DNA from 2 places in the Yinghuangia aomiensis genome. Region 1 is predicted to be linked to the other one. Evidence: riboswitches for the same ligand, from Rfam matches in the RefSeq annotation. Region 1 holds a riboswitch; the other holds the start of a gene.

The links. A riboswitch is a leader RNA that binds a small molecule or an ion and turns the genes downstream of it on or off. The one in region 1 is predicted to bind FMN.
Region 2: linked by a shared signal. The riboswitch ahead of ribD (bifunctional diaminohydroxyphosphoribosylaminopyrimidine deaminase/5-amino-6-(5-phosphoribosylamino)uracil reductase RibD) and the one ahead of ribB (3,4-dihydroxy-2-butanone-4-phosphate synthase) in region 1 are both predicted to bind FMN.

Annotation. Positions count from the first base shown of each region.
Region 1 is NZ_BAABHS010000027.1:40,665-44,056, reverse strand. Features, by position in the region: gene ABEA93_RS30430 (sugar phosphate isomerase/epimerase family protein) at 1-593, shown strand, start outside; gene ribB (3,4-dihydroxy-2-butanone-4-phosphate synthase) at 714-1,391, opposite strand; FMN riboswitch at 1,544-1,671, opposite strand; gene ABEA93_RS30420 (sugar-binding transcriptional regulator) at 1,767-2,717, opposite strand; gene ABEA93_RS30415 (transketolase) at 2,932-3,392, shown strand, end outside.
Region 2 is NZ_BAABHS010000018.1:102,425-105,816, reverse strand. Features, by position in the region: gene ABEA93_RS24715 (riboflavin synthase) at 1-594, opposite strand, end outside; gene ribD (bifunctional diaminohydroxyphosphoribosylaminopyrimidine deaminase/5-amino-6-(5-phosphoribosylamino)uracil reductase RibD) at 596-1,738, opposite strand; FMN riboswitch at 1,923-2,068, opposite strand; gene rpe (ribulose-phosphate 3-epimerase) at 2,277-2,966, shown strand; gene ABEA93_RS24700 (hypothetical protein) at 3,022-3,392, opposite strand, start outside.

The DNA of each region.
Region 1 (3,392 bases):
CGGGGCAGGTGGACCATGCACAGATGTGGGATCTGACGGTGGACACGGTGCGCGAACTCGCCGCCGAACATCCGGACGTGCAGTTCGCCATCGAGTACAAGCCCAAGGAACCGCGCGTGCAGATCACGCTGGGCAACGCGGCGAAGACGCTGCTGGCGATCGCGGCCTCCGGGGTGGACAACGTCGGGATCGTTCTCGACTTCGGCCATTCGCTGATGGCCGGCGAGAGCCCCGCGGAAGCGCTGCATTTGGTGCACCGACACGGCAAATTGGTGTCCGCAGAGCTGAACGACAACTGGCGCGCCTGGGACGACGATCTTCCGGTCGCGTCGGTGCACCTGTTCGAAACCCTGGAGTTCCTGCTCGCCCTGCGCGAGATCGGCTGGGAACAGCCGGTGTTGCTGGACCAGTTCCCCTTCCGCGAGGACCCGGTCGCGGCGCTGTCCCACAGCATCCGGACGATCCGGTGGCTGGACGCCGTCGTGGACGGGGCCGACCTCGCCGCGGTGCGCGATGCGCGCCGCGCACAGGATGCCCTTGCGGTGCAGCACATTTGGTGGGCAGCTGTTGCCGAGGCCGGCTCGTACGCCTAGCGGCATGCCGTGGCGCGTCGGGCTGACGCCTGGGTGATGTCGGAGCGGGCGGGGTGCCCCCTGAGGGTCTCCCCGCCCGACCGCCCGACCGCTCGATGCGGTGCGGATGCCGCAGCGGCGTCAGCCGAGCGGGTCCACTCGACGGCTGCTTGCGGTGTCACCGATGCGCTGCCGGTAGGCCACCAGGTCGGCGATGCTCACCAGCCGCAGACCAAACCTGTCCGCGAACGCACGCAGTTCGGGCAAGCGCATCATGGTGCCGTCGTCGTTGACCAGTTCGCACAGCACGCCGGCGGGTTCACAGCCGGCGAGGCGAGCGAGGTCGATCGTCGCCTCGGTGTGGCCGAGACGGGCGAGAACGCCGCCCGGATCGGCACGCAGGGGGACGACGTGGCCGGGGCGGGACAGGTCGCCCGGGCTGGTTGCGGGGGAACCGAGCAGGCGGATGGTTCGGGCGCGGTCGGCGGCGGAAATTCCGGTGGCCACGCCTTCGCGGGCGTCGACGGCGACAGCGTACGCAGTTCCGCGCCGGTCCTGGTTGGTGTGGTACATCGGCGGAAGTTCGAGCCGGTCACAGGCTTCCGGCAGCAGCGGCACGCAGACGTACCCGGATGTGTAGCGGACCATGAACGCGACCAGTTCGGGGGTCGCGTGTTCCGCGGCGAAGATCAGGTCGCCCTCGTTCTCGCGCGTCTCGTCGTCGACGACGACGACCGCGCGCCCCACGGCGATGCTCGCGATCGCCTCTTCGATCGAATCGAGGGCGATGTCGGGGGCGAGGGTGTCCGGCTGGTTCATGGTGCTTCCTTCCCGCTGGGGCGCTCGGTGGTCCGGGCTCGGCGGGGTGGGAGCGCCGCAAAACGGCACAGCGAGGACGCACGGCGGGCTCGGCACGGGGAGACGCTCCTCTCCCTGCGGACGCCGACTTCGCCGGATGTGCGTCATCGCCTACGCGCGGACTCTCTTCCGGACTCTCACCGTCGGCCCCGGAGTTCCACCGGGTCAGCCGATCGATCGCTCGACCGGGTCGCGGGCTGTCACCGCCGGTTCGGAATTCCACCGAACCCCGCCAACGCGTATGGAAATTTGCTGCTGCGTAGATATTCACACAGTCGACGTCCGTCAGCCACACCGAGTGGCCAAGCTCACGGGTGCCGCTCGGTGCAGTCGGCCTCAGTCCGTCAGGCGGCGGGCCGTGAAGTGGTCGGTGATGAGAACGTTGGCGAGCCCGCCGCGCAAGGCCGCGCGCACCGCCTCGGTCTTGCGCCGCCCGCCGGCCACGGCAACGCTGCGCGGTGCGGCGCGCAGGCGTTCCGGGTCGATGCCGATGACGCGGTCCGCGGTCGCGGAGTCCGCGGGGCGTCCGTCGGCGTCGAAGAAGCGCATGCACACGTCGCCGACCGCGCCTGCGGCACGCAGGTCGTCGAGTTCCTCGGCGGAAAAGACATTGCCGCTGGCGGCGACCACGCGGGACGGCTCGAGCGCGCCGATGCCGATCAACGCAAGGGTGAGTTCGTCGAACAGGTCCGTCGCGGCCGAAACGAAGGGGTCCTCCCGCAGCGCCTTGGCGCTGGCGGCGGATCCCGCGACTCCCGGCGAGGGCAGGTGCACGGCCTCGCCTCCGACGAGGCGGGCCATGCGGTCGGTCAATCGAGTGGCGTGTTCGGCGGCCGCCGGGTCGCCGATGCCGCCGAGAATCTGCACCACGCGTACCTCGGTCAGGTTGGGCAGCGGGTGCATCGCATCCACGGTGGCCAAAAGGGAAGCACTCCACGACGAGATGCCCACGACGTCCCCGGAGCGGAGCGTGGCTTCGAGGTAGTAGGCGGCGGCCGGGCCGAGCCGGTTGATGATGTGCTGTTCGTCGTCCTCGGCGGCGTCGACGACCAGGGCGAGCTTGAGGCCGTAGCGCTGCTGCAGCGCGTCCTCGAGGTCCGGATGCGTGCCCGGCGGAGTCGCCACGGTGATCCGCACGATGCCTTCGGTCTCGGCCTTCTTCAGCAACCGGGAGACCCGGGCCTGCGACAGCCCGAGGCGCGCGGCGATCTGCGGCTGGCGGATGTGCTCGGTGTAGTACATGTGCGCGACCCGCGTCATGATCCGCAGCTCTTCGGCCGACGCCATTGCTCCTCGTGTCCTTTCGGCCATGCCGGACGCCGTGGGGCCCGCGTCGGCTGTGGCGCACAACTGTACTGACGCGCGGCTGTGCGCATCTCCGTGAACACCCCGGGTGCCCTGACCAGGGGCGCCACCAGGTGGTCGAGGCGTCGTTGACGACGCGACGCACCCGAGGTTAGCGTGAGCCTGCATCAACATTCATGAGTGAATAGGTATTCACATGACGCTGAAGGCGGTTCCCGGAAGCAGCGACCGGCTGCGTGAACTCCGGCAGTCCCTGGTGGAAGCCACCCCAGTCGAGCGGAACGCGCGGCTCGCCGCCGCCGCGAACGCGATCCGCCGTCGTGATCTGGAGATGATCCGCCGCGCCGGACTGGGGCATATCGGAGGAGACTTCTCCGCGATCGACATCCTGACGGTGCTCTACCACCTGGTACTCCGGCATGACCCCGAGCGGCCCGACTCGGTGGACCGCGACCGCTTCGTGCTGAGCAAGGGGCACAGTGCGGGAGCGCTCTACGCGACTCTGGCTTCGGTCGGGTACTTTCCGGATGCAGAGCTCGATACCTTCATGGCGCCGCTGTCGCCGCTCAACGGGCACCCGAACCGGCGCAAGGTCCCGGGCGTGGAGACCAACACCGGCCCGCTTGGGCACGGTTTCCCGGTCGCCGTCGGCATGGC
Region 2 (3,392 bases), on a different contig from region 1:
GGCGTGGAGGCGTTCGACGTACTTGGCGATGACGTCGACCTCGAGGTTGACCGGGTCGCCGGCCTTCTTCACGCCGAGGGTGGTGAGGTCGAGGGTGGTGGGGATGAGGCTGACGGTGAACCGGTCGGGGCCGGCTTCGACGACGGTGAGGCTGATGCCGTCGACGGTGATGGAGCCCTTGTCGACGACGTAGCGGGCGAGTTCGGCGGGCAGCGAGATCTCGACGATCTCCCAGTGCTCGCCTGGGGTGCGGGAGAGGACGGTGCCCATGCCGTCGACGTGGCCTTGGACGAGGTGGCCGCCGAGGCGTCCGCCGAGTTCCATCGGGCGTTCGAGGTTGACGCGCGAACCGGGTTCGAGGGCGCCGAGGCTGGAGCGCTTGAGCGTTTCGGCCATGACGTCGGCGGTGAAGGTGGCGTCGGCGGGGTCGATCTTCTCGTCGACGACGGTCAGGCAGACGCCGTTGACCGCGATGGAGTCGCCGTGCCGGGCGCCGGCGGTGACGACGGGGCCGTGCACGGTCAGGCGGGCGGAGTCTCCGAGCTGCTCGACGGAGACGATCTCGCCGAGTTCCTCCACGATTCCGGTGAACACGCTAGGACTCCTTCACGGGCTGGGCTGCGGGCTGGTTCGCGACGGGCTCGTCGGACGGGGGCCGGGCGGGGCGTGCGGTGATGCGGATGTCGCCGCCGAAGCGGTCGGTTTCCGTGTCGTCGACGGTGAGGCGCAACGCGTCGGCGATGGTGGAGATTCCGGCGGGGCCGAGGGCGGTGGGGCCGGCGCCGAGGAGGACGGGGGCGAGGTAGGCGACGACCTTGTCGACGAGCCCGGCCGCGGCGTAGGCGCCGGCGAGGGTGGGGCCGCCTTCGAGGAGGACGGAGCGGACGCCGCGGGCGTAGAGCGCTTTGTTGAGGGCGTCGAGGTCGAGTCCGCCCGCGGCGGCGCGCGGCAGCGGCAGGATCTCGGCGCGGCCGGCGATCCGGTCTGCGAGGGCCCGGGCGGTGGCGGCGGGCAGGTCGTCGGCGACCGCGACGAGGGTCGGTGCGGCGTCGTCGAGGACGCGGGCGCCGGCCGGGATGCGGGCGTGGGTGTCGACGACGACGCGCAGCGGCTGGCGGACCGGGCCGTCGGTGCCGCGGACGGCGAGGTGGGGGTCGTCGGCGAGGAGGGTGCCGGATCCGGCGACGACCGCGTCGACCCGGGCGCGGAGCCGGTGGACGTCGGCGCGGGATGCGGCGGAGCTGATCCAGCGGCTGGTGCCGTCGGCGGCGGCGATGCGGCCGTCGAGAGTGGCGGCGTACTTCCAGGTGGTGAAGGGGCGGCCGAGGCGGGCGGCGGTCAGCCAGGCTTCGTTGCCGCGCGCGGCTTCGGCGGCGAGGACGCCGCTGTGCACCTCGACCCCGGCCGCGCGCAGCATGGCGGCGCCGCCGGAGGCGTTGGGGGTGGGGTCGGAGACGGCGTAGAAGACGCGCGCGATTCCGGCGTCGATGAGCGCTTGGGCGCAGGGCCCGGTGCGGCCGGTGTGGGCGCACGGTTCGAGGGTGACGATCGCGGTGCCGCCCCGGGCCCGGTCGCCCGCGGCGCGGAGCGCGGCGACTTCGGCGTGCGGGCCGCCGGCGACTTCGTGGAAGCCCTCGCCGGCGATGTCGCCGTGCGCGTCGAGAACGACGCTGCCCACGACGGGGTTGGGGCTGGTGGTGCCGAGGCCGCGTGCGGCCAGGTCGATCGCGCGGCGCATGTGCGCCGCGACGTCGATCGCCGCGTCGACCCCTTCGGGGGTGGGACCCGCCTCGCCGGACACCCGGACTCCTCCGCATCTCGCGACGCGTGGACCGGGGCGGGGTTTGCGGGCATGCCGCGGGAAGGCAGGACGACGCAAACCTCGGCATGGGGCAGGGTAGCCCGCATGGCGAAGTCGGCCGCCGCGCGCTGCCTCCCATCCGGACTTTCACCGTCGGTACCGGAATTCCACCGGTTCAGCCGATCGGCGCCTCCGGGATGGAGGACGCTGACCGGGTCGCGGACTTTTACCGCCGGTTCGGATTTTCACCGACCCCGGAGCGCGCGTACGTGACATTCGTACACCTCGAAGTGTGCCACGCCTGCCTGCGGACTTGACCTTGCCGCTTCTGTGTGTTCCATCACGCACACTCAGTGCAGTCGGCCGAACACCTGACGCACCGTCAGGATCCGGGGTGTCCGGCGGGATGTCCGGCAGTCGGAATATCGGCCCATCCGATTCCAGCCATCGGGCGCGGGGATGGCACCCTGTCCCCATGGCCCCCGTTCAGATCTCGCCCAGCATCCTGTCCGCGGACTTCGCGCGTCTCGCCGACGAGACCGCCAAGGTCGCCAACGCCGACTGGCTCCATGTCGACGTGATGGACAACCACTTCGTCCCCAACCTCACGCTGGGCCTGCCCGTCGTGGAATCCATCCTCAAGGCCGCGGACACCCCCGTCGACGCGCACCTGATGATCGCGGACCCGGACCGCTGGGCGCCCGCCTACGCCGAGGCCGGCGCGGGCAGTGTCACCTTCCACGTCGAAGCCGCCGCCGCGCCGGTCCGCCTCGCCCGCTCGATCCGCGCGGCCGGCGCCCGCGCGTCGATGGCGCTCAAGCCGGCCACCCCGATCGAGCCCTTCGAGGACCTGCTGCCGGAACTCGACATGATCCTCGTGATGACCGTCGAACCGGGCTTCGGCGGCCAGAAGTTCCTCGACATCATGCTCCCGAAGATCCGCCGCACCCGGGAACTCATCGGCAAGCACGGCCTGGACATGTGGCTCCAGGTCGACGGCGGGGTGTCCGCGGAGACGATCGAGCGCTGCGCGGAAGCCGGCGCCGACGTGTTCGTCGCCGGGTCCGCGGTGTACGACGGCCGCGACCCGGGCGCCGCGGTCGACAAGCTCCGCGCGCTCGCGAACGACGCCACCACGAAGGCCGCCTGGGCCTGCGCCCACTGACCCGGAACACCGCGAAGCGGGTGCCGCCGGAATCTCCGACGGCACCCGCTTCCGGCTATCGGGCGGCCTTCACCTCGACGCCGCGCCGATCGGTCCACTCGACGATCGCGCGTACTTCGCGCCCGCGCCGCCACGCCTCGGACGCCACCGCGTAGCCCAGCACGACGGCCATCCCGATCAGGTGCTCCCGCCCGGCGAGGTTCGGCTTCCACGCCACCTCGGCGATCATCAGCCCCCACACCACGGCCATGAGCGTCCACGCCCGGTCGGCCCAGGCGATCGCCACGACCAGGCCGACGACCGCCGCCGACGGCCCCGTGTCGAACACGTGCGCCAGCCGCGGTTCGATGCCGAGGATCCGGTCCGGCCCGAGCGCGACCATCCCGCGCGCCGCGAGCGTCCCGGCGAGCGTCGCCAAATAGGCCA